3 regions of the Pseudomonas sp. GW821-FHT07F01 genome follow, and region 1 is predicted to be linked to each of the others. Evidence: riboswitches for the same ligand, from Rfam matches in the RefSeq annotation. Region 1 holds a riboswitch; each other region holds the start of a gene.
The links. A riboswitch is a leader RNA that binds a small molecule or an ion and turns the genes downstream of it on or off. The one in region 1 is predicted to bind cobalamin.
Positions count from the first base shown of each region.

Region 2: it holds a riboswitch for cobalamin, as region 1 does, so the genes downstream of both, AC07R1_RS04690 (TonB-dependent receptor) here and AC07R1_RS00960 (TonB-dependent receptor plug domain-containing protein) in region 1, are expected to answer to the same signal.
Region 3: it holds a riboswitch for cobalamin, as region 1 does, so the genes downstream of both, AC07R1_RS08035 (CbtB domain-containing protein) here and AC07R1_RS00960 (TonB-dependent receptor plug domain-containing protein) in region 1, are expected to answer to the same signal.

Region 1 covers NZ_JBWKQO010000001.1:220,082-229,435, forward strand. The annotation lists gene AC07R1_RS00945 (diguanylate cyclase) at 1-581, shown strand, start outside; gene AC07R1_RS00950 (ABC transporter substrate-binding protein) at 992-1,909, opposite strand; gene AC07R1_RS00955 ((2Fe-2S) ferredoxin domain-containing protein) at 1,902-2,654, opposite strand; gene AC07R1_RS00960 (TonB-dependent receptor plug domain-containing protein) at 2,666-4,591, opposite strand; cobalamin riboswitch at 4,744-4,947, opposite strand; gene AC07R1_RS00965 (arginine N-succinyltransferase) at 5,164-6,237, opposite strand; gene AC07R1_RS00970 (arginine N-succinyltransferase) at 6,287-7,303, opposite strand; gene AC07R1_RS00975 (APC family permease) at 7,476-8,825, opposite strand; gene AC07R1_RS00980 (N-formylglutamate amidohydrolase) at 9,041-9,354, opposite strand, start outside.
Region 2 covers NZ_JBWKQO010000001.1:1,035,818-1,045,171, forward strand. The annotation lists gene AC07R1_RS04660 (multidrug efflux RND transporter permease subunit) at 1-2,285, shown strand, start outside; gene AC07R1_RS04665 (efflux transporter outer membrane subunit) at 2,285-3,697, shown strand; gene AC07R1_RS04670 (TetR/AcrR family transcriptional regulator) at 3,806-4,366, opposite strand; gene AC07R1_RS04675 (hypothetical protein) at 4,494-4,757, opposite strand; gene AC07R1_RS04680 (lipoprotein) at 4,976-5,317, shown strand; gene AC07R1_RS04685 (DUF7693 family protein) at 5,327-5,626, opposite strand; gene AC07R1_RS04690 (TonB-dependent receptor) at 5,797-7,947, opposite strand; cobalamin riboswitch at 8,058-8,262, opposite strand; gene AC07R1_RS04695 (NAD-dependent epimerase/dehydratase family protein) at 8,626-9,354, shown strand, end outside.
Region 3 covers NZ_JBWKQO010000002.1:409,212-418,565, forward strand. The annotation lists gene cobN (cobaltochelatase subunit CobN) at 1-2,286, opposite strand, end outside; gene cobW (cobalamin biosynthesis protein CobW) at 2,290-3,360, opposite strand; cobalamin riboswitch at 3,459-3,670, opposite strand; cobalamin riboswitch at 3,812-4,037, shown strand; gene AC07R1_RS08035 (CbtB domain-containing protein) at 4,134-4,322, shown strand; gene AC07R1_RS08040 (CbtA family protein) at 4,334-5,035, shown strand; gene AC07R1_RS08045 (cobalamin biosynthesis protein) at 5,032-5,445, shown strand; gene cobM (precorrin-4 C(11)-methyltransferase) at 5,528-6,274, shown strand; gene nfuA (Fe-S biogenesis protein NfuA) at 6,447-7,031, opposite strand; gene AC07R1_RS08060 (fatty acid cis/trans isomerase) at 7,174-9,354, opposite strand, start outside.

The DNA of each region.
Region 1 (9,354 bases):
TCTGCTATCAGCAGGCGGTGACCCTGGGCCGGCACAAGCGCGAGCTGCTGGCCCTGAGCCGCACCGACAGCCTGACCGGGCTGCTCAACCATGGCGCCTGGAAGGACCAGTTGGAGATCGAGTTCCAGCGCTGCAAGCGCCAGGCCCATGGTGGCGCCATCGCCCTGATCGACATCGACCACTTCAAGGCCATCAATGACACCTACGGCCATGTGGCCGGGGATGTGGTGCTGCGCCAGTTGAGCAAGCTGCTGCGGCAGAACCTGCGGGTCAGCGACCAGGCCGGGCGTTATGGCGGCGACGAGTTCTGCGTGATCCTGCCGGACGTGCCCCTGGCCCATGCCGCCGAACTGATGGAGGCCCTGCGCGGTCGTTTTGGGGCCCTGGGCTATGAACAGAGCCCGGCGCTGCAGGTCAGCCTGAGCATCGGCCTGGCGGCCTTCAACCCCCTGCACGACGACGCCATGGGCTGGCTCAACGATGCCGACCAGGCCCTGTATGCGGCCAAGACCTGCGGCCGCAACAACGTCACCTGCCACCCGCCGGAGCAGCCGTCCAGGCGTTTGCTCAACTCCCTGTAGCCGCTGTTCCTTGTGTCCCGCGAAGGCGTCTGTGGGTGCGCCTCGGGGTCGGAGGTGTTCCCTTCGCCGCCGGCAAGCCGGCTCCTACGGGGGGCTCGCTGGTGGTTGTAGGAGCGGGCTTGCCCGCGAAGGCGTCTGTGGGTACGCCGCAAGGTCGGGGTTGCTCCCTTCGCCGGCAAGCCGGCTCCTACGGGGGGGGCTCGCTGGTGGTTGTAGGAGCGGGCTTGCCCGCGAAGGCGTCTGTGGGTACGCCGCGAGGTCGGGGTTGCTCCCTTCGCCGGCAAGCCGGCTCCTACGGGGGGCTCGCTGGTGGTTGTAGGAGCGGGCTTGCCCGCGAAGGCGTCTGTGGGTACGCCTCGGGGTGGGAGGTGTTCCCTTCGCCGGCAAGCCGGCTCCTACAGGGGTGGGGGTCAGTCGTGGGTGGGGTGCAGGCGCCGGGCCAGTTCCAGGGCGGTGCGGCCGCTGGCGATGCCCGGCACCAGTCGGGCGAAGGGGATGTCGATCAGTCGGTCTTCGCGCACTGCGCGCAATCGCGACAGCACAGGGTCGCTGTGCAGCAGCTGGCGTTTGCGCCGGGCCGGGGACCACAGGGCGTCGGCCAGGAGCATGGCGTCCGGGTCGTTGGCCAGCAGGGTCTCGCTGTCCACGGTCAGGCGCGGGCGGTCGATGGCGGCAAAGCTGTTGCGTGCACCGGCCGCTTGCAGCAGCACGCCGACAAACCCGCGCTGGCCCTGGCTGGCCAGGCCGTTGACTTCGCTGTCCAGGTAGAACACCGAAGGCGTCGGGCGCCCGCGGTACAGGGCCGCGGCGGCCTCCAGGTCGGCATCCATCTGGCCCACCAGTTGCTGCGCGCGGGCCTCCTGGCGCAGCAGCCGGCCCAGGGTCAGCAGGTCGCGGCGGATATGCCCGAAGTAGTCCTGGTCATGCCCGGCGCAGGCCGATTCCAGCAGGTAGCTGCCCACGCCTATGGCCCCCAGGCGTTGCCGGGAGCTGAAGTTTTCCGGGAAGGCCGAGGCGAAGCCGCCCACCACCAGGTCGGGTTTCAGGCTGTAGAGCACTTCTGCCGACGGGTACTGGCGAGCGATGACCGGCACGCCGTGGTAAAGCCCTTCGGCCTGGGCCTGGCCATCGTCGTCCAGATAGGCGACGCCGATCATCGACGGCCCGGCACCCAGGGCCAGCAGCAGGTCGGCGCTGTGCTGGTTGAGGGCGACGATGCGCTGGGGCGGGCCGTCCACCGTCCAGGTCCGGCCACAGTTCTGGTAGCTGTGCGCCAGGGCCGGCAGGGCCGCCAGCCACAGCAGCAGGCCGAGCAGTCTGCTAGGCATCCGCCGTTCCTCCGTAGGGCGCGGGAATCCGTAGGTCCGCCACCGGTTCGCCCTGGACCAGGTGCTGCTGCACCAGGCGCAGCACCTCGCCGTCATCGCGCACCCGGTACCAGCAGCCGTCCGGGTGCACGGTGAGTACCGGCCCCAGGTTGCACGGGAACTGGCAGGCGGTGCGGGTCAGCAGCACGCCACCGGGCGTCTCCATGTGCTCCAGGCGCAGCAGTTCGCGGCGCAGGGTCTTCCACAGCGCCAGGGCGCCGCGCCGCACGCAGCGCGGGCCGGTGCACAGGAACACCTGGCGGGCATGGGGCGGCACCCGCGACCAGTCCGGGTCGCTCTGCACCGCGTTGACGTTGTCGCAGGCCAGGTGGCGCTCGCGCTGGCCGATGCTGGCGCAGGCCAGGGCCGCGTCCAGCCCGCGCCGGCCCAGGGCCTGGGCGGTGATCCACAGCCGCGGTGCCTGGGGGTGGGCCTGGGCCAGGCGCCCCAGCTCATCGCGCAGCCAGTCCAGGTAGGCACTGTCGGAGCTGGGTTCCAGGTCCACCACCAGCAGCTTCGCGCCGTCCTCGGGCAGGGCTTCGCCCAGCGCCGCCCAGAGGCTGTCGAAGCCGTCCAGGGTGTCGATCACCCGGGTGTCGGCGCCGTCGCCGCGCAGGGCCTCGAGCTCCTTGCGAAAGGCTTCGCCGAGGGCGCCGCCGTGCAGGCCGGGGCCGACGAACAGCACCCGTTGATAGTTCTCATGCATGTCGGTCGGCCTCAGAAGCGGTAGGTGTAGCGCACTTCGGTGGTGAAGGGTCGCCCCAGGTTGTCCACCGAGGGCGAGCTGCTGGTCATGCTGGTGCTGTAGTCGCGGTCGAACAGGTTCTCCACCAGCAGGCTCAGGCGGTGCTGCTGGGCCGTATCCAGGTAGCGATAGGCATCGGCGTCGACCACCGAATAGTGGCCGTAGTCGACGTTCTTCGGGCTGTCGATCTGGCCGATGTAGCGGACCGCGCCACCCACGCCCCACATCCGGTCCGGGGCTTCGAAGCCCAGCCGCGAACGGGCGAAGAAACCGGGGATGTTGCTCAGGGTCACGCCGTTGCGCGACTCCACCAGGTTGCGGGTCATGTCCGCCTGCAGGGTCCACTGCGGGCTGAACTGCCAGCGCCCGTCGAGTTCGATGCCGCGCACCTTGATCCGGCCCTGGCCGTTGCTCCAGACATCGTTGGCGTCGAGGGTGATCAGGTCGTCGATCTTGCGGTGGAAGGCGCTGACGCTGGCGTTGAATTCGCCGGCCAGCAGGCTGCCCTTGTAGTCCAGGCCGAGCTCGGCATTGAGGCTCTTTTCCGGCTTGAGGTCGGGGTTGCCTTTTTCGTAGTCCTCGTTGGCGTACAGCTGCTCGGCGTTGGGCAGCTTGAAGGCGCTGCCGTACTGGCCGCGCAGTTGCCAGTGGGGCGTCAGGTCGTAGAGCGAGGTGAGCATGCCCACGGTGGCGCTCTCGCCGCCGCTGATTTTCTCGTGGCGCACGCCCAGGCTCGGGTGCCAGTCGGGCAGGGCGTCGAACACCGGGCGCAGCTGGGTGTACAGGGCATTGGCCTGGGCCTGCTTGTTATCGATCTTCAGCACGTCGTCCTGGCCCTTGAACCACTGGTTGTCGGTGCCCAATACCAGCACGTGGCCGCCGTCCAGCTCGGCCTTGCCCTCGGCCTGCAGGCCCCAGTCGGTGAAGCCCCAGTAGTCGTTGTGGTTGCGCACCTTGAGGCTGGCGTCGTCGAGGCTGTCGATCCTGGTGTAGCGGGTGTCCCAGTCGTTGACATGGCCCTTGACGAAGTAGCTGAAGCCTTCGCCCAGGCGCTGCTCGAAGGTCGCGGTGGCGATCTGCTGGATGCGGTCGTTGGTGGTTTTCCGGTTGTTCACCGGGCGGGCGAAATCCAGGTTGGCGTCGCTGTACTGGTAGAACAGTTCCAGCCGCGAAGCGTCGCCAAGGCCCTGGATCGCCTTGGCGCCGAAGGTGGTCACTTCATAGCTGCGTTTCTTGTCCCGGGTGTTGGCGTTGTAGGCGCTGTTGCGAAATGGCTGGTAGCCATCGGAGACGTTGTGGCTGACATAGGCCAACAGCCCCAGCTCGCCCAGGCCGTTGCTGAGGATCTGCTCGGCGCGGGCGTCGCCGCTCCTGCCCATGAAACTGTCCAGGCCCAGGTTGACCTCGCCGGAGACGTCGCGGGTCTGCGGGTTGCGGGTGACGATGTTGATCACCCCGGACACCGCCTGTGTACCGAACAGCAGGCTCTGGCCACCCTTGAGCACCTCGATGCGCTCGATGGCGTTGGCCGGCAGGGTATCCAGGTACAGGCCGCCGTACAGGCGGTTGTTCAGGCGCACGCCGTCCAGCAGGATCAGGGTGTCGTCGTTGCGCCCGCCCAGCAGGGAGTAGGTGCCGTAGTCGAAGGGGCCATTCTTGGGCGCCACATACAGCCCCGGCACGTACATCTGCAGGACCCGGGTGATGTCGCTGCTGGGGCCGGCGCGTTCTATCTGCTGGCGGTCGATGATCTCCACCTTGCTGCCGTACCGGGCCATTTCGGCCACCGTGGTGGACTCCACCGAGGGGGCGGAAACAAATTGCCGGTCCAGCGTCAGGGGGCTGTCGTCCGCCAGCAGCAGGGGGCTGAACAGGCAGCCGAGCAGGGCGCCGCTCATGGTGCGGCGAGGTGCACGCCAGTCGCGTGCAGGCAAAGTGTCAGGTGTTGTCATTGTTGGTCTTCTCGAAAGTGTCTTCGGGAAGCACGCAGGAGAGGGTATCGGCCACGGGCACGCGACCATACCGGCCCATGCCCGCCCACCGCAGGATTGCCAAACAGACGTCACAGGCCGGTCTCCGGGCTTGCGAGTCTGGCGGCATTCGCCTTCCCATACCTTGGGTACAGTGGCCTGTTGAATGCAGCACTCGCTTACCGTTGCGGGGGCAGCACCGGACTTGCCCGAAAAGGGGCGCACCGGTTTCCCGTTTCACCTCCTGCACGGCGGCAGGAGGCACCTGAAACTGGGCGGCATATGAACATCCGCCCCGGCGTTCGTCAACGTTGCGCCTGCCGCCAGGTGTTACCGGATTCATCGCCCTGACGCCTCTGTAGCCGCTGCCGAGCCCGCGAGGCTGCGCAAAGGCCCGCAGGGCCTTGCTTGGCAGTCTCATGTCGAGCACCTCAGCGGTCTTGAGATTTCGCGCCCCTGCGGGCCGTTCTTTCGAACGCGGCCCGAGCCTGCGGCAGCGGCTACAGGAGCAGGGCGCTTTGCGGGGCCAGGTGCCGCTGTGCGTGCAGGGCCGTGCGTGACTCGCAGGCCAGCAGCGGCGCCGCCCGTACCGAGTCGCCCGGCTGCAGTTGCAGGCGCTTGGCGGTCAGCCGGTCCACCAGCAGGCAACCCGAAACCAGGCGCCCGGGGGCGGCGGTGATGCGGCAGCTTTCCAGGCGCCGGTTGTGGATCAGCCACACCGGCGCCTGTGCGTCCGGAGTGCCCACCAGCAGGGGCAGGGTCTGGCTTTCGCGCACGCTGCGGATCTTCGCCACCTCGGCCTCGATCAGCGGCCCGCCATCGAAGATGTCGATGCAGCCCTGATGGCTGAAGCCTTCGTCGCGCAGGATGCTCACCGCCTGTTCGGTGCTGGCGTGGGCCTGGCCGATGGCGGCCTGTGCCTGGGGGCTGAGCAGGCAGGTGTACAGCGGCTGGCGCGGCATCAGTTCGGCGATGAAGGATTTGCTGCCGTGGCTGGACAGGCGATTGGCCTGCTGGAAACCCATCTTGAAGAAGTGCCGCCCCAGGCTGTCCCAGAACGGCGAGCGGCCCTGGCTGTCGAGCTGGCCGCGCAGTTCGGCCACCAGCTTGTCGCCGAACAGCCGGGGGAATTCGGCGACAAACAGCAGGCGCGCGGTGGACAGCAGGCGGCCGGTGTAGCCCTGGCGGTGATCGCGGCGCAGGAACAGCGAGCACAGCAGCGACTGCCCGGTCATCTCGTTGCACAGGAACAGGGTCGGGATGTGCTTTTCGATGCCCAGCACCGGGGCGCTGCCGTGGGTGGTGCCGACCCGGTAGTTGTAGCAGGGCTCGCGCAGGCCGATGGCGCCGCTCAGGCCGCAGACCCCGATCACCTGCTGCTCGTCATCTTCCATGACGAACAGGTAGTCGGCATCGGCCCGCTCCACCTGGTTGGCGAAGGCTCGCTGCGCCCAGCGCACCCGATGGGCCAGGCGCTCGGGGTCGGTGGACAGGTTGTTCAGTTCGCGACAGCTGCCTTCGAGCAGGCTCAAGACCGCCGGCAGATCGGTGACGCGGATCGGACGGACGATCATTGGCGGGCTCCTGGCAATGACGCCGGGCAGGGGGGCAACAGGGGCCGGTTCATAAGGCAACGCTCCGTACCGGCTCGCCCGGCGCCAGTTGCAGGGCCTGGAACATGGCCGGGTCGAGGCCGATTTCAGCGCCCGGGGCGGTGTCCAGCGCCGCGACTATGGCGCGAAAGCCCTGCAGCCGCTCGTTGCTCAGCAACCACTGCTGGCCCTGGCCGCTCTGGGGGCTGGGGTAACTGGTGGCAACCCGGCTCTGGGCGATCGAGCGCAGTTGGTGGCTGCGCCCCTGAAGGGTCGGCCCGGCATCGAACAGGTCGACGTACTGGGTCGGCGCGAAGCCTTCGTCGATCAGGATCTGGCAGGCCTCCCGGGCATCCGGGTGAACCTGGCCGATGCAGTCCTGGGCCGCCTGCGCCAGCATCGGGATGTACAGCGGGTACTGGGGCATCAGTTCGGCGAGAAAGCCGCGGCCCTGCAGGGCGCACAGGCGCTCGGCCTCGACATAGGGCAGGTCGAAGAAGTGCTGGCCCACGGCTTGCCAGAACGGCGACTCGCCGTTGGCGTCGCTGTAGCCGACGATCTCGCTGATGCAGCTGTCGGCGAAGCGCTGGGGGTGGGCGGCGATGAACAGCAACCGCCCGCGGGAGGTGAGCTGGGCCAGTGGCGTGCCGCCCAGCGGCGGGTCGACATGGAAGCTGCGCAGCAGGGTCTGTTCGCTGAGGTCGTGGCACAGCGACAGGGTGGGCACCCCGTGCTGGATGTTCAGCTCCCGGGAACTGCTGATGAACGGGCGGTTGCGCAGGCTGTAGAACGGGCTGGCAAAACCGGCAGTGGCGAGGATGTCCGAGCAGCCGCGCAACTGGCCGCTGTCGAGGTCCTCGAGCACCAGGAAATAGTTCTCCGGGCCCTGGCTGGCCTCGCTCTTGGCGAAGGAGGCCTGGGAATCGAGGATCTTGTCCCGCAGGCAGGTTTCGTCATCCACCAGGGAGGTCACGCCCAGCAGGCGTTCGCGGGCCAGGCGCCGCAGTTGGGGCAGATCGGATAACGCCACCGGACGCAAGGCCAGCATGGGTGTACTCCTGTATCAAGGGCCGCTTGCCCCGGGGGGCAGGCACTGGCCAGACATCACTGTCGGTTACCACGCAGTTCCATGGCCGCGGCATCCGGCGGCCAGTCCCCGGGCCGCTCTTGCTGGCAGCGCCGGGGTTGGCGCGACGCCCTGGGGCGCCGCGCGGGTGCAACTAGTGCTTGAGCGGGTCGGGCAGGGCGGCACCGCTGCCCAACTTGTTCAGCAGGAACAGGTAGACCAGCCCGGCAAGGATCCAGATGGCGCCGAGTTTCTGCGCATCCACGCCCATGTTGTACATGATGGCGCTGACGATCACGAAGCCGATCACCGGGCAGATCAGGTGGCGCACCACCTGGCCGGACTTCTGCCGGCGCCAGTAGAAATTGATCACGGTGATGTGCAGCAGCATGAAGCCGCTCAGGGCGCCGAAGTTGACCAGGGAGGTCAGGGTGTCCACCGAGTTGATGAACAGGTAGCAGATCAGCAGCGACAGCACCGCCACCAGGTAGATGCTGATGTGCGGGGTGTTGTGTTTGGGGTGGACCTTGGCCAGCACCTTGGGCAGCTTGCCGTCGCGGGCCATGCCGAACAGCAGGCGCGATACCGCGGCCTGCGAGGTGATGGCCACCGCCACGCCCCAGGCCAGCGCCGTGGCCACTCCGGTGAGGGTCGCCAGCCAGCTGCCGGCGGCCAGTTCGGCGATTTCATAGAAGGCGGTGTCGGCGGACTTGAAGCCCATGCCGGCGGCCAGGTCGGTGGCGATCCAGGTCTGTACCACGAAGATCGCGCCCATCACCACCAGGGTGATCAGCGCGGCGCGGCCGACGCTGCGGCCCGGGTCGCCCTTGACCTCTTCGGCGAGCGTGGAGATGGCATCGAAGCCGAGGAACGACAGTACCGCGATCGAGACGCCCTGCATCAGCATGCCGAAGTGGAAGTTCTCCGGGTTGTACAGCGGCGCCAGGGTCAGCTGGCCGTTGCCGGCGCCACCGTGCAGGGCATTCCAGGCGTAGAACAGGAAGATCCCCAGGACCGCCAGTTGCGCCAGCAGGAACAGGATGTTCATCCGCGCGGTGAAGGTGATGCCGCGCAGGTTGACGAAGGTGGCGCTGACCAGGAACGCCAGGATGAAGCCGACCTTGGGCACTTCCGGGTACAGGTGGTTGAGCGCCATGGCCGCGTAGACGTAGAGCAGCGGCGGGATCAGCAGGTAGTCCAGGAGCATCAGCCAGCCGGCAAGAAAGCCCACATGGGGGTTGAGGCCGCGCTGGGCGTAGGAATACACCGAACCGGCGATGGGAAAGGCGCGGGCCATGGCGCCGTAGCTCAGGGCGGTGAAGACCATCGCCACCATGCCGATGATGTAGGCCAGGGGCACCATGCCCGGGGCTTCCTGGTTGACGTAGCCGTAGACCCCGAACGGGGCGATGGGAATCATGAAAATCATCCCGTAGACCACCAGGTCACGCAGGCTCAGCCCGCGCTTGAGTTCCTGTTTGTAGCCGAATTCTTCAATCTCCATGAAGCCGTTCTCCTTGAGCCTGTGTAAGTGGGTAAAGGCGGGGCCCTGCGGGTCGTCGTTGACACCTCGGGCCGCGCTTTCGTGTTTGAACCTGGCAGGGTTTAAAGACACACCACAGCGGTTTTTCTAGTTGTTGTACCGGTCCTGCAAACAGCGTTTTGGCGCGCCGGGTGAGTCCTTCGGGGCGCGCCGGTGAAACCTTCCTCTCGCCGCGGCTACAGCAGCGGCGCCAGTGTATCGCTCCAGTGCTGCACCGCTTCAGGGGTACGCAGCAGATCGTTGCGCACCTCGATCAATACCGACGCCAGGCCACGGGCGTCGCCGTGCACCGGCACGGTCATGTCGCTCAACGGATCGATCTCGTAGGGCTGGTTGCCCGCCACCTTGATCGGCAGCCTCCACAGCCCTTCGAGGATCCGCGCCGCGTAGTCGGTGGCGCTGCCATACAGCACGCCGATTTCCAGCGCGCGCGGCTGCCCGTAGTAGACCGGGGTGAAGCTGTGGATCCCCACCACCCGCACTTCACGGC
Region 2 (9,354 bases), 820 kb from region 1:
TGGACGGCAAGCCGGCGGTGGCCGGTGCCATCCAGTTGTCACCAGGGGCCAACGCCATCCAGACCGCCGCGGCGGTCAAGCAGCGGCTGGCGGAGCTATCCGCCTACTTTCCCGAGGGCGTGGAGTACTCGGTGCCCTATGACACCTCGCGCTTTGTCGAAGTGGCCATCGAGAAAGTGATCTACACCCTGGTGGAAGCCATGGTGCTGGTATTCCTGGTGATGTTCCTGTTCCTGCAGAACGTGCGCTACACCCTGATCCCCACGATCGTGGTGCCGGTGTGCCTGGCCGGAACCCTGGCGGTGATGTACCTGCTGGGCTTCTCGGTGAACATGATGACCATGTTCGGCATGGTGCTGGCCATCGGCATCCTGGTGGACGATGCCATCGTGGTGGTGGAGAACGTCGAGCGGATCATGGCTGAAGAAGGCCTGTCGCCGGCGGCGGCCACGGTCAAGGCCATGGGCCAGGTATCCGGGGCCATTGTCGGCATTACCCTGGTGCTGTCGGCGGTGTTCATGCCACTGGCCTTCATGTCCGGTTCGGTGGGAGTGATCTACCAGCAGTTCTCCCTGTCCCTGGCGGTGTCGATTCTGTTCTCGGGCTTCCTGGCCCTGACCTTCACCCCGGCCCTGTGCGCAACCCTGCTCAAGCCAGTTGCCCAGGGCCATCATGAGAAGCGCGGTTTCTTCGGTGCCTTCAACAGAGGCTTTGCCCGCCTGACCCAGGGCTACTCGCAGATGAACTCGCGGCTGGTGAGCAGGGCGGGCCGCTACATGCTGGTGTACCTGGGCATGATCGTCCTGCTGGGCTTCTTCTACCTGCGGCTTCCGGAGTCTTTCGTGCCGGTGGAAGACCAGGGTTACACCATGGTGGATGTGCAACTGCCGCCCGGGGCCAGCCGCACGCGCACCGCCAGCACCGCCCAGGACCTGGAGCGCTTCCTGATCTCCCGGGAGGCGGGCGCCGCGACCTTCATGGTCACCGGCTTCAGCTTTTCCGGCATGGGCGAGAACGCCGCTCTGGCCTTTCCTACCTTCAAGGACTGGTCGCTGCGGGGCAAGGACCAATCGGCGGCCGCCGAGGCCGCGGCGGTGAACCAGGCGTTTGCCGGTTATGGCGATGGTACCGTCACCGCGGTGATGCCTCCGCCCATCGACGGCCTGGGCAACTCCGGTGGTTTCGCCCTGCGCCTGCAGGACCGTGGCGGGCTGGGGCGCCAGGCATTGCTCGAGGCCCGTGATCACCTGCTGCAACAGGCCAACAGCAACCCGAAGATCCTCTACGCGATGATGGAAGGCCTGGCCGAAGCGCCGCAGTTGCGGGTCGACATCGATCGGGAACAGGCCCGTGCCCTGGGGGTGGCCTTCGAGTCGATCAACAACGCCTTGTCCACGGCCTTCGGGTCGGCGGTGATCAATGACTTCTCCAACGCCGGGCGCCAGCAGCGCGTGGTCGTGCAGGCCGAGCAGGGCCAGCGGATGACGCCCGAGAGCGTGCTCAAGCTGTTTGTCGCCAACAGCCGCGGCGAGCAGGTGCCGCTCAGTGCGTTCGTCAGCCTGCGCTGGGAGGAAGGCCCGGTACAGATCGTGCGCTACAACGGCTATCCGTCGATACGGATCTCCGGCGACGCCGCACCGGGGTTCAGTACCGGCCAGGCCATGGCGGAGATGGAGCGCCTGGCGGCCGAGCTGCCCGCGGGCATCGGTTACGCATGGACCGGCCTGTCCTATCAGGAGAAGGTCTCCAGTGGCCAGGCGTCGCAGCTTTTTGCCCTGGCCATTCTGGTGGTGTTCCTGCTGCTGGTAGCGCTGTACGAGAGCTGGTCGATCCCACTGACGGTGATGCTGATCGTGCCGATCGGTGCCCTTGGCGCGGTGCTGGCAGTGATGTCTGTCGGCATGCCCAACGATGTGTATTTCAAGGTCGGGCTGATCACCATCATCGGCTTGGCCGCCAAGAACGCGATCCTTATCGTCGAATTCGCCAAGGAGCTGCTGGAGAAGGGCCACAGCCTGAAGGACGCCGCGCTTGAGGCCGCGCGCCTGCGCTTTCGCCCGATCGTCATGACGTCCATGGCCTTCATTCTCGGCGTGGTGCCCCTGGCCCTGGCCACCGGCGCCGGCGCCGCCAGCCAGCGTGCGATCGGCACCGGGGTGATCGGCGGCATGCTCAGCGCCACCTTGCTCGGCGTGGTGTTCGTACCTATCTGCTTTGTCTGGGTGCTGTCGTTGCTGCGCAAGCGGCTGGCCACCGCCCGACACCTTGCCCAGGCCCAGGAGTGATGCCCATGCCTATTCGTAGACTTTCACTGGCGCTGCTGGTCCTGGCGCTGGGGGGCTGCTCCCTGGCACCTACCTATGAGCGTCCCGCGGCGCCGGTGGCCAACAGCTTCGGCGGCCTTTCGGCCCAGCCCGGCCCGCAAGCGAGTGAGCTGGACTGGCAGGGTTTTGTGCTTGACCCGCAGCTGCGGCGCCTGATCACCAGTGCCCTGGACAACAACCGCTCGTTGCGCCAGACCCTGCTGGACATCGAGCAGGCCCGGGCGCTGTACCGTATCCAGCGCGCTGACCGCGTGCCGGGCTTGAACGCCGCCGCCTCGGGCAATCGCCAGCGGCTGCCGGCGGACCTGTCCAACAGTGGCCGTTCGCAGGTTGCCAGCAGCTACCAGGTGGGCCTGGCGCTGCCAGAGTACGAGCTGGACCTGTTTGGCCGGGTCAAGAGCCTGAGCGACGCTGCGCTGCAGCAATATCTGGCCACCGAGGAGGCGGCGCGGGCGGCGCGCATCGCTCTGATTGCCGAAGTCAGCCAGGCCTATCTGCTGCATGACGGCGCCCAGCGACGCCTGGCCCTCACCCGGCAAACCCTGGCCAGCCGCGAGCAGTCCCTGGCGCTGATCAGCCAGCGCCGCCAGGTAGGCAGCGCCACGGCCCTGGACTATCAGGAAGCCCTGGGGCTGGTGGAGCAGTCCCGCGCGGATCAGGAAAACACCCTGCGCAATCAGCAGCAGGCGTTCAACGCTCTGGTGCTGTTGCTCGGCACCCCGGAGTCGGTGAAGACCATAGGGCCGCCGGCACCCGAGCGCCCGCTGCTGGTCCAGGACATCGCCGCCGGCAGCCCTTCGACCCTGATCGAGCGCCGTCCGGACATTCTCGCCGCCGAACACCGGCTGCGTGCGCGCAACGCCGATATCGGCGCGGCACGGGCGGCGTTTTTCCCGCGCATCAGCCTGACTGGCAGCCTGGGCACTTCCAGCGCGCAGATGTCGGGCCTGTTCGACGGCGGTTCGCGCTCCTGGAGCTTCGTGCCGACCCTGTCCGTGCCCTTGTTCGATGGCGGGCGCAACAGCGCCGGCCTGAGCCTGGCCGAGGCACGCAAGGACGCCGCGGTGGCGGAGTACGAAGGGCGCATCCAGACCGCCTTTCGCGAGGTGGCCGATGCCCTGGCCGCGACCGACACCCTGCGCCGGGAAGAGACTGCGCGCCGCGCCCTGGCGGCCACCAGCCGTGAGTCGCTGAAACTGGCCAGGGCACGTTACGAAGGGGGTGTCGACAGCCACCTGCGCTACCTCGATGCCCAGCGCAGCAGCTTTGTCGATCAGTCGGCGCTTATCGAGGTCAGTACCCAGCGGCAGATTGCCCTGGTGGACCTGTTCCGCTCCCTGGGTGGCGGCTGGCCGGCTGCGGCGCAGCAGTAACCCGGGGGCAGGGCACTACCGGCTGGCGCATCCGGCCGGTACTTGGCTCCGTGGTCCTCTGGGCCACGGGGCTTTTTTTATCCGGCCAGAGGGCCGGGGAACGGGGCGCTATAGCGCCAGGGCCGGGGCGGCGGCGCCGTGGAGGAACATCTGCTCCAGCACCTTGGCCGAGTTGGCGCTGGCGGCGCGGCCCCGGCGTTCGGCATCGACGATGCCGAAGATCATGGTCAGGAACAGCTCGGTAAACACCGCGGCAGTGATGTCGATACGGAAGGTCCCCAGTTGCTGGCCCCGCAGAAAGAAGGTGTCCAGTGCCCGGGTGTAGGGCTCCCAGCGTTCGTCTTCGCAGCCGAGCATGTCGGGGCGGTACTGGAACAGCAGGAACACCAGCATTTCGCGGTGCGCCAGGTGCTCGCTGATCAGGCCGCGCAGGGTCGCGACAGGTTCGTCCTGCTCCGGCTCGATGGCCTCGACGATGCGATTGAGCACCGTTTCGGCATGGTCTTCCATCATCTGCAGCAGCTTGTCCCGTGTGCCGCAGAAGCGATGCAGCGTGGCCTTGCTGACGCCAGCGGCCTCGGCCAGTTCCTTGAGTGTTGCCCGCGGGCGGTCGACGATGGCCAGGGCCAGCGCCTTGATAAGTCGTTCCTCTTGGGCAGTCAGGGACATCAGTGGGCCTCGGATCAGTGTGGGCCGGGCATGGTGTCGAAGCAGCCGAAGGCTTCAATGAGCATGACCGGTTTTACAAAAAAGGTTTCAAATGATGCGATTCTAGCTCATCTGAGGCCAAAAAGTTTCAATCCTCCCCAAGGACTTGGGCCGGATCCCCTAGCCATGTCGCCAGCACCCGCCGGTCCAGCTCTTCCCAGTCGGCCATGCCCAGGACCCGGGTGGTGTTCAGACCACGCAGGTAGCCACGCAATTGATAGGCGGCGATCCGCAGGCTTTGCGGGTCGGCGCTGCTGTCACCCAGCACCTGTTCGTACTCCACCAGGTAGTCCGCCACCCGCTCACGGAATTCCGGGAGGACGGCGTCGCGAATCAAGTCAAAGGTGCGCATGGGGAAATCCTTTTTTTAGTTGTAGTCGGGCTGCCGGGCAGTCTGCCCGGGGGGCAACTATCGGTTCAAGTAATAGTGACAATCAAGCAACGCAAGTTCTGCTTTGGGCGCCAACCATGGACAATCGCCCCCGACCCAAAACCATGACCGCAACGGCAGCGCCCGTGACGCTGAACCGTTGCGCACCGAACCAGGCTGTACATTTTCAGGACTTACCGATGCGCCCTCTATTTGCTCCCGCCATGACCCTGGCCACCTTGCTGCTGGCCGGTTGCGCCACCGCGCCCAACGACCCGACCCTGGTCATGCAGACCCGGAAAACCCCGGCCGAATATGCCGAGTGCGTGGTGCCCAAGCTGCAAGGCAACGCCCAGAGCCCGACGGTTTCCCAGACCCAGCGCGGTTTTCGCATTGTCGTTGCCAGCAAGGTGGCGGCAGACAACGTACTGGAAGCCTACAAGGCGCCCAATGGCGGCAAGGTGTTCCTCTACGAGCGGCACTTGCTGGCCTCCAGCTTCGCCCCGTCGAGCTTCGAACGCGCGGCCCAGGAATGCCTGTAGCCAGCCGTGTTAAACCGCCTCTTTCAGTAACTTCTCGATCTGCGCCAGCTCCCAGGTACTGAGCAGGCTCACCGGGTCGGTGCCGAAGCGTTGCCGCGTATCGAGCTGCCAGACATCGCCTTCGGCGCTGCGGCAGCTCTGGCAGTGATGCAGATGCCGGCCATCGAAATCCAGCAGCAACTGCCAACCCTCGATATCCACCTGCACCTGGCCAGCGCCCGAATGGCTGGCGCTGGGCCGTAGGGGGTAAACGCCAAGGGCGGCATCGCGCAGGCGCTGGCAGACATCTCGGGCATTCAGGCAGGGCATGGGGCTCTCGCGGGCAGTGCAGGGACAAAGGCGCTCAGCATATCCATCGACTGCGTGGGTGCAAGTGCCGATTGGTCGCTGTCCGACGCTGGCCCGGGCCAGTGGCTGGCGAACTCACTGCACGCCTTAAATGGCGCCGCAAAGCCCAGGGCCTTGCGGCAACCCCTCGATCAGAAGCTGTAGTCGGCGGTGACGAACAACGAGCGCGGTTCACCCATCAGCCATTGCTGGCCGCTGTTCTGTTGCGCCGCGGCATAACGCCGGTCCAGCAGGTTTTTCACCTGCAGGCCCAGGCGCACATCGGGCAGGGCCTGCCAGCCGAGGTTGGCATCCAGCACCGTGTAGCCGGGTACATCGACGCTATTGGCGGTGTTGGCATAACGCGCATCGACGTAGCGCAGGCCCATGCCGGCTTCCAGGCTCGGAGCCAGGGCCTTGTTCAGCCACAGGTTGGCGGTGCGTCGCGGCACGTTGGTGGGGCGATTGCCGGCCCGGGACACCGCTTTGCCAGAGACCACCTCATCGAAGTCATCGTACTCGGCACGCACCACCGAGGCGTTGGCCGAGACTTGCCAGCCGTGATCCAGGGCCAGCTCCAGCGAGGTTTCCAGGCCGTCGGCGGATTGCTGGCCGACCTGCTGCGCCAGGCGGGTCACCGGATCGGTGGTCAAGAGCTTTTTCTTGACGATGTGGTAGGCCGCCAGGGTCCATTCGCCACGGCCGTTCCAGAACTGCTGCTTGAGCCCGAACTCGGTCTGCTTGGCTTCGGTCAGGTCCATCTGCAACTGGCTCGGGTTGAGGCTGATCAGGTTGCTGACCCCGTCTTCACTGGTGGAGTACTGGCCGTACAGCGACAGTTGATCGGTGACCGCGAACACCAGGCCGGCGCGCCAGTTGCCGCCGGTGAGGCTGCGATCGGTGCGGGTGCCGGCGCGCAGATCACTGCGATCGATATGGTTCTGGTCGCGGCGGATGCCGGTCACCAGCGACCAGCGCTCCGACAGTTGCAGGCGGTTTTCCGCAAACAGGGCGAAAGTGCGGGTGCTGCTGTCGGTCTGGGGCGAGAAGGGCGAGCGGCTCTGGAAGTAGCCCGGTGCCGGGTTCCACGGGTCGATATAGTCGCTACCGATATCCTTGTAGGGCGAGTTGTTGGCCACGCCGAAGCGAATCCTGTTGTACTCCAGGCCGACCACGGTCCTGCTGTCCAGGCCGAACAGCGAGTGGTTGAAGGTGAAGCTCTGGCGATCGCCGATCTGCTCCTGATCGTGCTTGATCTCCAGGTAGTCGCCGCGCAGCAACTGCTCCCGGGAGCTGACCCAGTTGTAGGCTTCGGCGTTGCGCCAGTGGCGGCGGCTCTTGATGTAGTAGAGCTGGTTGCTGGCGCTGAGGTTGTCGCTCAGGGTCCAGTCGGTGTTGAGCCGGGTCCATTCGTCGTTGTAGCGCTGCACGGCGTTGCGCAGGTTGTAGTTCTTGTCCCGCAGGCTGTCGCGGTATTGGCCGGCAATCAGCGGCGTGCCGAAATAGCTGGCGGGTTCGCTTTCACCGCGTTCATGGGCCAGGGTGAAACCGAGGTCGTCGGTGGCTTGCCAGCGTAGCGCCGCGCTGAGTGCCAGGCTGCGTGACTGGCCCTGGTCGACCCAGCCATTGCTCTGCTGCTGGTTCAGGGTCAGGCGGTAGCTCAGGGTGTCGGTCAGCGAGCCGCCGCTGTCCAGGCCCAGTTGCTGGCGATCATGGGAGCCATAGCCCAGGCGCAGGCGGTTGTGGATCTCACCGTCGAAGGGCTTCTTGGCAATCACGTTGATCACCGCGCCGGTGGCGCCTTCCCCGTACAGCACCGAGGCCGGGCCGCGGATCACGTCGATGCGCTCGACCATCCACGGGTCCACCGGGAAGGTCTGGCTGCCGGCGCCGGTGTACAGGCGCGCGCCGTCGAACAGGGTCATCACCGAGGAGTGCCCGGTAAAGCCGCGGGCCGACAGTGCGGTATTGCCGTTGCCCGGGGTGGCGATGCTGGTGATGCCGGGGGAGCGGGTGACGGCATCCTGCACCGTGAGGTTGTTGCGGTTGCTGATGGCGTCGTTGCCCAGGCTGCTGGTGCTGGCCGGAGTCTCCAGGGCCGTGAGGTTCAGCCGCGAGCCGGCGGGCAGGGGCGTGTCCAGAGAGGTTTGCGGGGCGCTGGAGACTCCGCTCACTTGGGCCTCGGGCAAGACCAGGAAGGTTTTCTGTTCAGCCTGTGCCAGGGCCGGGCAGGCCATGCAAGGCAGGAGGGTGAAACACAGCGAGGGGCTCGCCAGGTGTTGCAGCAAGGAGGTGCGGGACATGCGATTCCTACTACTTGTAAGGAATGAATGAATCCCGGAGGGAACAACGCATAGGGAATCGCGGGCAGCCGCGCCCACGAAAACCGGACTGCGCCCGCCCACCGCGGGGTTGTCAAACGAAGTGGCAGGCCGGTCTCCGGGCTCGCGAGGGTCATGAGGCATTCACCTTCCCATGCCTTGGCACAGTGGTCTGTCGAATGCTTCGCTCGCTTACCGTTGCGGGGGCAGCGCCGGACTGATCATCGAAATGACGCACCGGCTTCCCGTTTAACCCCATGCACGGCGGCATGGGACACCTGAAACTGGCGCGCATATGAGCACTGCCGAGCCCTTGCGTCAATGGCATGTGGCCAGCTACGGCGGCGGTTTCAGCGCTTTATGCTGGGAAAGTCAATATATTGACCTATTTTTCCTGGCGCTTAAATAATCGACAAATATCGACGCATTATTGACGATTTTGCTTTTCTGACCCAGTATGTCGGCGCTGAGCGATTGATTATCTTGAGTTTTTTTTTGACGCCAAAGCTCTGAACTCTGCTCCGAAAAAAGGCGAAACAGCCTATGGGGCAGAGCAGCCAAACAAAACATGATGGCCAGGATGGCAAGTAGCCAGGGCTGATCCGTTGGCTGTGCTAGCTTCAGACGGCGTAGCCGCGATTTTTCTCTTTGGAATGATCTATGTCTGCCGAACGGATACTGGTTACTGGGGGCGCTGGTTTTATCGGTTCTCACCTCGTGGATGCACTGCTGGCCAAGGGTTATGCGGTGCGGGTTCTGGACGACCTTTCCACGGGCAAGGTCGGCAATCTGCCCATGGGCGATGCTGGCCTGGAACTGCTGGTGGGGGATGCCGCCGATGCGGCACTCCTGGCGGATGCCGTTCAGGGCTGCGATGCCGTGGTGCATCTGGCTGCTGTGGCGTCGGTCCAGGCTTCGGTCGAAGACCCGGTGGCCACCCACCAGAGCAATTTCATCGCCACCCTGCGCCTGTGCGAGGCGATGACCGCGGCCGGTATCCGCCGCGTGGTGTTCGCCTCCAGTGCTGCGGTCTATGGCAATAACGGCGAGGGCACGCCGATTGCCGAAGACACCCCCAAATCTCCCCTCACGCCCTACGCGGCGGACAAGCTCGCCAGCGAGTACTACCTGGACTTCTACCGCCGCCAGCATGGGCTGGAACCGGTGATCCTGCGCTTTTTCAATATCTTCGGCCCGCGCCAGGACCCTTCATCGCCGTATTCCGGGGTGATCAGCATTTTCAGCGAGCGGGCCAAGGCCGGGCGGCCCATCACCCTGTTCGGCGATGGCGGGCAGACCCGCGACTTCGTCTATGTCGCGGACCTGGTGAAGATCCTGGTGCAGGGCCTGGAATGCCCCGCGCCGGCAGCCGATGCCACCAATGTCGGG
Region 3 (9,354 bases), on a different contig from region 1:
CAGCACGGGCGGGCGGCGCCCGGTCCAGGGCTCGGACAGGGCACAGTCCAGGGGGTCGAAGCCCAGGCCGAAAGCCTTGGCCAGGGCCCGCAGCAGGCTGGCATGGGCGCCCTTGCCGTCGCCCCGGGGAATGCGTAGCAGGGCCAGCAGGGTGTCGATGCGCAAGCGCCCCTCGGGGGACTCGCCGAACAGGTGCAGGCCATCGCGGATCTGCGATTCCTTGAGGTCGCACAGGTAGGTGTCCAGGCGCGGCAGCCAGAGCGCGGCGTCGGCGTCGCTGTCGAGCTGTTCGCCCAATTGCAGCTCGCGGTCGATATGGGTCTCGCGCACCAGCTTGAGAATGTCCCGCTGCAGCTCCCGGGCCCGGCGCGGGTCCAGCAACTGGGCTTCGTAGTATTCGTCCGCCAGCAGTTCCAGGTTGCGCAGCGGGCCATAGGTCTCGGCGCGGGTCAGGGGCGGCATCAGGTGATCGATGATCACCGCCTGGGTGCGGCGCTTGGCCTGGGCGCCCTCCCCCGGGTCGTTGACGATGAACGGGTAGATGTTCGGCAACGGCCCCAGCAGCGCATCCGGCCAGCATTGCTCGGAAAGCCCCACGCCCTTGCCCGGCAGCCATTCCAGGTTGCCGTGCTTGCCGACATGGATCAGCGCGTGGGCGCCGTAGGCCTGGCGCAGCCAGAAGTAGAACGCCAGGTAGCCATGGGGCGGCACCAGGTCCGGGTCGTGGTAGACCGCGCTGGGGTCCACCTGGTAACCCCGGGCCGGCTGGATACCGACGAAGGTCAGGCCAAAGCGCAGGCCGGCGATCATCATCCGCCCGTTGCGGCACATCGGGTCCTGCGGCGGCGTGCCCCAGCGTGCCAGCACCGCTTGGCGGTTGGCTTCGGGCAGGGCCTGGAACAGCGTCAGGTAGTCGGCCATGGCCAGGCTTTGCTGGCAGGGGCGCTGGTCGAGGCTGTCCAGGTCGTTGCTGACCCCACCCAGCAACTGCTGGATCAACTCGGTGCCGCTGGCCGGCAGTTCGGCCGGCAGCGGATAGCCTTCGGCGTGCAGTGCCTTGAGGATGTTCAGCGCCGCCGCCGGGGTGTCCAGGCCCACACCGTTGCCGATGCGCCCGTCCCGGGTCGGGTAGTTGGCCAGTACCAGGGCCACGCGTTTGTGGCCGTTGTCCAGGCGCCCCAGTTCGACCCAGCGCCGGGCCAGTTCGGCGACGAAATCCATGCGTTCGGGCTGGCCGCGATAACAGACCACGTCCGACTGGCTGCGCTCGCTGCGCCAGGCCAGGTCCTTGAAGCTGATGGGCCGGCTGATGATGCGCCCGTCCAGTTCCGGCAAGGCGATGTGCATGGCCAGGTCCCGCGGCCCCAGGCCCTGCTCGCTGTCACGCCAGCCCGGTTCGTTGTCCTGGGCGCAGATCGCCTGGATCACCGGGATATTGCGGCGGAACGGCCGCAGGTGCGGGGCTTCGGGGCTGGACTGGGCGAAGCCTGTGGTGTTGAGGATCACCCCGGCCGCGGTTTCATCCAGCCAGTCTTCCACCTGGCTCAGGCAGCCCGGTTCCTTGAGGCTGGCCACCGCTATCGGCAAGGGGTTGAGGCCCGCCGCCAGCAAGCGCTGGCAGAACAGGTCGATAAAGCCGGTGTTGGCCGCCTGCAGGTGGGAGCGGTAGAACAGCAGCGCTGCCACGGCTTGCCCCGGCTGCCAGTCGGCCTGCCAGTCACTGAGGGCAGCCTGGCTTTTGTGCGGGTGGTAGATCGCCGTGCGTGGCAGGGCCTGCGGTTCGCTCCAGGGGTAGTCGCGCCCCAACAGGCCGCTGGCCAGGCAGCGGTAGAAGTTCAAGGCGTTATCGCGGCCGCCCTGGCGCAGGTATTGCCACAGGCGATCACGCTCGATGGGGCCCACGGTGCTCAGGTCGCCGAGTTCCGGGTCGGGGCGGTCGTCCCCCGGCACCAGGATCAACTGCACCCCGCGCTGGGACAGCTCCACCAGCCGCTCGACGCCGTAGCGCCAGTAGGCGATGCCACCGTGCAGGGAAATCAGGATGACCTTGGCGTGGCGCAGCACCTGGTCCACATACAGGTCCACCGAGGCGTGGTTCTGCACCTGCATCGGATTGGCCAGGCGAAAGCTGGGGTAGTCCTCGGGCAATTGCTCGGCGGCGTCCGCCAGCAGCGCCAGGCTGGAATCGCCGCTGCACAGGATCACCAGCTCGGCGGGGGTTTGTCCCAGGTCGGCAATGTTGTCATCCGACACGAAACCGCCGGGCTGGGTCCTGAGCAGGTGCATGGCTTAGACGCTGAGTGCGGCGCGCAGTTGCGCTTCGAGCTGGGCGGCGTCCAGTTCCTGGCCGATCAGCACCAGGCGCGTGGTACGGGCCTCGTCGGCGCCCCACTTGCGGTCGAAGTGCTTGTCGAAGCGCGTGCCCACGCCTTGGATCAGCAGGCGCATCGGCTTGTTGGGGATGGCGGCGAAACCCTTGACCCGCAGGATGCCGTGCTTGACCACCAGTTGGGTCAGGGCGTCCAGCAGCAGGCTTTCGTCGGCCTGGGGCAGCTCGATGGAGATGGAATCGAAGGCGTCGTGATCGTGGTCGTCGTGATCGTCATCGCCGTCATGGTGATGGTCGTGATGGCTGTGGCGGCCGTCGATGTGTTCCTCGGAACCGGCACCCAGGCCCAGCAGCACATCCAGGGGCAGGCGACCGCTGCTGGCTTCGATGACCTTGACCGCCGGCGGCAGCTCCTCGGCCACTTCCAGGCGCACCTTGGCCAGGTCTTCGGGGCTGATCAGGTCGGTCTTGTTGAGGATCACCAGGTCGGCGCTGGACAGCTGGTCGGCGAACAGCTCATGCAGCGGCGATTCGTGGTCCAGGTTGGGGTCGAGCTTGCGCTGGGCGTCCACTTGATCGGGGAAGGCGGCGAAGGTGCCGGCGGCCACGGCCGGGCTGTCGACCACGGTGATCACCGCATCGACGGTGCAGGCACTGCGGATTTCCGGCCACTGGAAGGCCTGGACCAGAGGCTTGGGCAGCGCCAGACCGGAGGTCTCGATGAGGATGTGGTCCAGGTCGCCACGGCGCGCCACCAGTTCGCGCATCACCGGGAAGAACTCCTCCTGCACGGTGCAGCACAGGCAACCGTTGGCCAGCTCGTAGACTCGGCCGCTGGCCTCTTCCTCGGTGCAGCCGATGGCGCATTGCTTGAGGATTTCGCCGTCGATGCCCAGCTCGCCGAATTCGTTGACGATCACCGCAATGCGCCGGCCCTGGGCATTGTCCAGCATGTGCCGCAACAGGGTGGTTTTGCCCGAGCCGAGGAAGCCGGTGACGATGGTGACGGGAAGTTTGGCCAGTGTTTTCATCGGATGCCCTTTGGCAAAAGGAGGCGGGCAAACGGGACGAGAACCGCAACGCCGGGCGCGCGGAGATTTCGCCACCGGATCACCCCGCCCGGTTGTAGTGAGAATCTTGGATCGAGGCAGGTCTCCTGGCTGAGGGCTTGCCAGTCGTCGGACCGGCGATTGCTGCGCCTTCCCACCGGCGTCGTCGACACCCATGCAGTGGCCTTGCAGCAATCGAACCCTTCACAGTTGCGGGGGCAGCCGCGGCATCGACCGCGTTCCCTTCTTAGCTTCGACCCGTGGCCGAAGAACCTCGAAAGCGCAAGGCTACGCAGAGCCAGGGGGACGGTCAATCGACAATGCGCCCGTAGCAGCCGGCTTGCCGGCGAAAGAGCCATTGAACCTTGCACGAGCACGGCGCACACCTGCGCAGCGGTCACGGCAATTGACGCCCCTGCCCCGCCCATGATCTCCTACACACCTTGTTACGGGTGCCCCTTACAGGGTGAAACGGGAAACCGGTGAATCACGTGCTTAACTAAAAAGCCGTGGCCAGTCCGGTGCTGCCCCCGCAACGGTAAGCGAGCGAAGTGTCAGATCCACTGTGCCAAGGCATGGGAAGGCGACACTTGCCGGCACGGCATGACACAGCCCTGCCCCTCGCAAGCCCGGAGACCGGCCCGCAACACTTACATAACAACCCGCGGTGGGCGGGCGCTGTTGCAAACCCTGCGTGGCCATCACGCGGGGTTTTCCTGCGCCTCTACCCCGCTGACACTCCAGAGGGAAGCGCCATGTCGATCATCAGCAGCACCAGCCACTCCGCCAGCACGACCTCCACCCTGAGCCAGCGCCTGGTGGCCGCCATCGGCGCCTCGATCCTCGGCGCGTGCCTGGTGTACTTCGCCGGCTTCTCCCACATCGAGGCGGTGCACAACGCGGCTCACGACACCCGCCACAGCGCCGCCTTCCCTTGCCATTGAGACCTGCCGACATGATCAAGCGTATCGCGCAAACCGCAGGTTTCACCGGCCTCTTGGCCGCCCTGCTGCTGACCCTGCTGCAAAGCTTCTGGGTCGCCCCGTTGATCCTGCAGGCGGAAACCTATGAAAAGGCCCCCGCGGCCGAAGTCCATGAGCACGCCGAAGGCGCCATGGCCGTCCACAGCCACGATGCCGAAGCCTGGGAGCCGGAAGACGGCTGGCAGCGCGTGCTGTCCACCACCGGAGGCAACCTGGTGGTGGCCGTGGGCTTCGCCCTGATGCTGGCCGGCCTCTACACCCTGCGCGCGCCGAACCGCACGTCCCAGGGCCTGCTCTGGGGCCTGGCCGGCTATGCCACCTTCTGCCTGGCGCCGACCCTGGGCCTGCCGCCGGAACTGCCGGGTACCGCCGCAGCCGACCTGGCACAGCGGCAGATCTGGTGGGTCGGCACCGCCGCCTCCACCGCTGTGGGCATTGCCCTGATCGTGTTCGCCCGCAACTGGCTGCTGAAGATCCTGGGCGCGGCCATCATCGCCGTACCCCACGTGATCGGCGCGCCGCAGCCGGAAGTGCATTCGATGCTGGCCCCGGAAGAACTGGAAGCGCAATTCAAGATCGCCTCGCAGCTGACCAATGCGGCCTTCTGGCTGGCCCTCGGGCTGATCAGCGCCTGGTTGTTCCGGCGCAAGAGCGCGGGCCAGTACTCGGCATGATCGAAGTGAGCGCAGCGCCGACCCTGGTGGTCGGCCTGGGCTGCCAGAAAGGCTGCCCGGTGACCACGCTGCGCGCCTTGCTCGACCAGGTCCTGGCGGCGCACCAGTGGCAGGCCCGGCAGGTCCTGGCCCTGGCCAGCATCGACCTCAAGCGCAACGAACCCGGCCTGCTGCAACTGGCGGAGCAACTGGAACTGCCGCTGACCTGTTTCAGCAGCGGCCAGCTCGCCCCCTTTGCCCTGCGCCTGAGCCACCGCTCGCAAATCGCCTTCGAACGTACCGGCTGCTACGGCGTGGCCGAAAGTGCCGCCCTGGCCCTGGCCGAACAGCTGTCACCCGGCCCGGCCACACTGCTTGTTCCCCGGCAAAAATACGCCCAAGCCACCCTGGCATTGGTCGCCGCCCGGTAGAATCCCCGATAATTCCCGCCTTCGATCATGAGCAATCTTCATCTGAAGCACGGCTCCCGACCTTTTTTCACAGGACACAGCCATGACTGTCTATTTCATCGGCGCCGGCCCCGGCGACCCGGAACTGATCACCGTCAAGGGCCAGCGCCTGATCCATCGTTGCCCGGTGATCATCTACGCCGGCTCCCTGGTCCCCCAGGCAGTGCTCGACGGGCACCGCGCGGAGCGGGTGATCAATAGCGCCGAACTGCACCTGGAGCAGATCATCGAGGCCATCAAGCAGGCCCATGCCCGGGGCCAGGACGTGGCCCGGGTGCATTCCGGCGACCCGAGCCTGTATGGCGCCATCGGCGAGCAGATCCGCTGCCTGCGGGAGCTGGGCATCCCCTTCGAGATCATCCCCGGGGTCACCGCCACCGCCGCCTGCGCTGCCCTGCTGGGGGCCGAACTGACCCTGCCGGACGTCTCCCAAAGCGTGATTCTTACCCGCTACGCGGACAAGACCGCGATGCCTGCCGGCGAGGATTTCGCCAGCCTGGCGGCCCACGGCGCCACCATGGCCATCCACCTGGGGGTCAATCACCTGCCGAAGATCGTTGCCGAGTTGCTGCCCCACTACGGCGCAGACTGCCCGATTGCAGTGGTGCACCGCGCCACCTGGCCGGATCAGGACTGGGCCCTGGGAACCTTGGCGGACATCGTCGATCAGGTGGCGGCCAAGGGTTTTCGGCGCACGGCACTGATCCTGGTGGGCCGGGTGCTGGCCACGGATGCATTCAGCGAATCGTCGCTGTACCGCGCCGGGCACGCACATCTCTACCGCCCTTGACTCCCTTTGCGGGAACTGGCTTGCCAGCGAAGGCGATCTGGGAATTGGTACAAGACTCTAGGGCCCTTTCGCCGGCAAGCCGGCTCCTACGGAGGCTTTGGGGGGAGCTGGCTTGGGGGCATAAAAAAACGGCGCTCACGGGGCGCCGTTTTTTCAAGTCGCAGCGAACGCCTTAGTAGTAGGCGTTTTCTTTCTGCGTGTGGTCGGTGACGTCACGTACGCCCTTGAGCTCCGGAATGCGCTCGAGCAGGGTGCGCTCGATGCCTTCCTTCAAGGTCACGTCGGCCTGGCCGCAGCCCTGGCAACCGCCGCCGAACTGCAACACGGCAATGCCGTCCTCGACCACGTCGATCAGGCTGACCTGGCCGCCGTGGCTGGCCAGCCCCGGGTTGATCTCGGTTTGCAGGTAGTAGTTGATGCGCTCGTTGACCGGGCTGTCGGCATTGACCATCGGCACCTTGGCGTTGGGCGCCTTGATGGTCAGCTGGCCGCCCATGCGGTCGGTGGCGTAGTCGACCACCGCATCATCGAGGAAACCTTCGCTGAAGGCGTCGATGTAGGCGGTGAAGCTTTTCAGGCCCAGGGCCTTGTCTTCGGGTTTCTCTTCGCCCGGCTTGCAATAGGCGATGCAGGTCTCGGCGTACTGAGTCCCTGGCTGGGTGATGAAGATGCGGATGCCAATCCCCGGGGTGTTCTGCTTGGATAGCAGATCAGCCAGATAATCGTGGGCGGCGTCGGTAATGGTTATGGCGCTCATGGTGGTTCCTCGCAGACGTGGGCGCAGTTTACGCCAATCCAAGCCGCTGACAAAGTCCTAGTATTTTTGTCGGGATAGACTTTGGTATAGAGCGTCCCCGGGCCGCGCCAAGGCGCAGTCCGGGGGCGATGACAGCTCTATGTCAGAGGTTTTCGTAACGGTTCATGTCCAGGACCCCGGCTTCCACCGGGTCGGTTTCCTGCAGGTAGCGGGTCTGGTCATGGAAGTACTGCCAGAACTGCGGATGGCTGCGGCGGATGCCCCAGCGCTCGACGATCTTCTCGAAGCTGGCGGCGTCCCGGGCCGCCTGCATGGCGTCGACGAACTCCGGCACTTGCCCGGCCGGTACGTTGAACATGAAGTTCGGATAGCTGCTGAGAATCCCCGGGAATATGGTCAGGGTGTCCAGCCCCGGCTGATAGCGCAGCGACTCGCCGAGCATGAAGGCCACGTTACTGTGGGCGCGGTTGCGCAGCATGCTGTAGAACTCGCGCTTGCCGCTGGCGGTCTGGACACGCAGCAGGGTCGCTTCCGGCAACTGTTCGATGACCTTGAGGCCCGCCGCCGGGCGCGATGCCAGGCGGCTCAGGGCCTGCTCGGCATCCTGCAGCGCCGGGTCGATGTTCGGGCGTGAGCAGTAGGCGCTGTCACAGCGGTTGATCGGATCCGGCTTGGCGTTGAGGTCGCCATAGCGGGCCAGCAACTGGTTGGCGAAGTCCTTTTTTGGGTCCTTGAGGTCGAGCTTCAGCGCGCTGCGCTTGTCGTCGTCGATGGACTCGTAATCCAGCCACATCTTGAACTTGCCACTGTTCTGGTACCAATCGTCGAGGAAATCCTCGCGGGTGCCGGCGGGCATCAGGCGCAGGAAGTTCTGCTCCGCGCCATTGCGGATCAGGTCGAAGTACAACCGGGTCTGGGCCTGGTGGGAGACGTTGCCGAACACGTCGAAGTTCACCGCCAATTGATAGTAGGTGCGCTCCAGCAGCGGGTAGTCGAACAGCCACATCGTCTGTGGCACTTCGCCGATCAGGCCCTTGGTCACCGAGGCGCTGTCGAAGTGGCGGAAGATGCTCAGCAGCGCGTTGTCGTTGCCGGCCCACAGGGTCGACCAGCTGGGCGCCGGCGAATCGGCATAGGAATCGCGGCGCAGGGCCTCGTACTCGTTGCGCTTGTCGCGATAGGCCAGCCACAGGCTGAGCACGCTGCCGACGTCGTCGTTCTGCCCGGGCATGGCCAGCAACGGCGTGGCCTGGCCGCGATAGGCCGGGTCGGTGATGTACAGGTCATGTTCGGGGGCCTGGAACAGCGCCCAGAAGTTGTCGCGAATCACGTCGGTGGCGATCTGCCCGCGGCACACCGGGCCACGGATAAAGGTGCGCACGAAGTATTCGGCGTTATCCAGCATGAACTGGTAGCGGGCCTTGGCCGGAATCGCCTCGAAGGTCTCGAACGGGTTGGCCCGGCGCGCCGGCCCGTAGCCCGGCAGGGCCGTGACCTGCCAGTCGCCGCTGTAGAACAGGGTCTTGACCCGGGCCATCTTCGCCGCGCTCAGCGGGTAGGTGATATGGGTCTTGTGCACGATCACCCCTTGCACCGGCCACAGGCGGTAGTACACCTGGGTGCCCGGGTCGTCGTTGGGGCGACGGGTGTTGATCAGGTCGATGGGCTGGCCACTGGGGGTACGGGAACGCACCCACTGGAAGAAATGCCCCGGCTCGCCGCCTTCAAAATAGAGGTGGGCGAGGAACAAGTGTTCATAGAGCCAGCGCGCCACCAGGCTCTCCCGGGCGCCAGGGGCGTTGAGCAGGTTTTCCCACTGAGCCACTTGCAGGCTTTCCCGAGCACTGGGGGCCAGGCCTTGCTCGTCGATGGGCGCGCCCGAGGCCAGCCAGCGTTGCAGGGTCAGGTATTGCTGATCGGTCAGGCCGGTGACCGCCAGGGGCATGCCTTCCTTGGGGTGAGCCCCGGCATAGGCGTCGAACTCCGCCGGCTGCGGGCACATGTTCTCGCGGCTCAGGCCCAGGGCGATCTCGCTGGGCAACTTGGCGTTGGGTTGCAGCGGGGTGCGATGGCCCAGTTCCAGCATGCGCGCCATCAGCGCCGCCTGGCTGCCCTGGGCGTCAAGCACCGAATAGAAGCCCTTCTGCTGCCAGGCACGCTGGCCAGTGGCGTCATAGAACAGCCGCGTAGGCGCTTGGGCCTTGCTGCGCTCGCCGTCGTACACCGGAATCTTCGAAGCACCGCGGCTGGCCCCTTCACCACTGCCCAGGTTGAGCTGACAGGCGGAGTCGTAACAGGCATGACAGGCCACGCATTTCTCGGT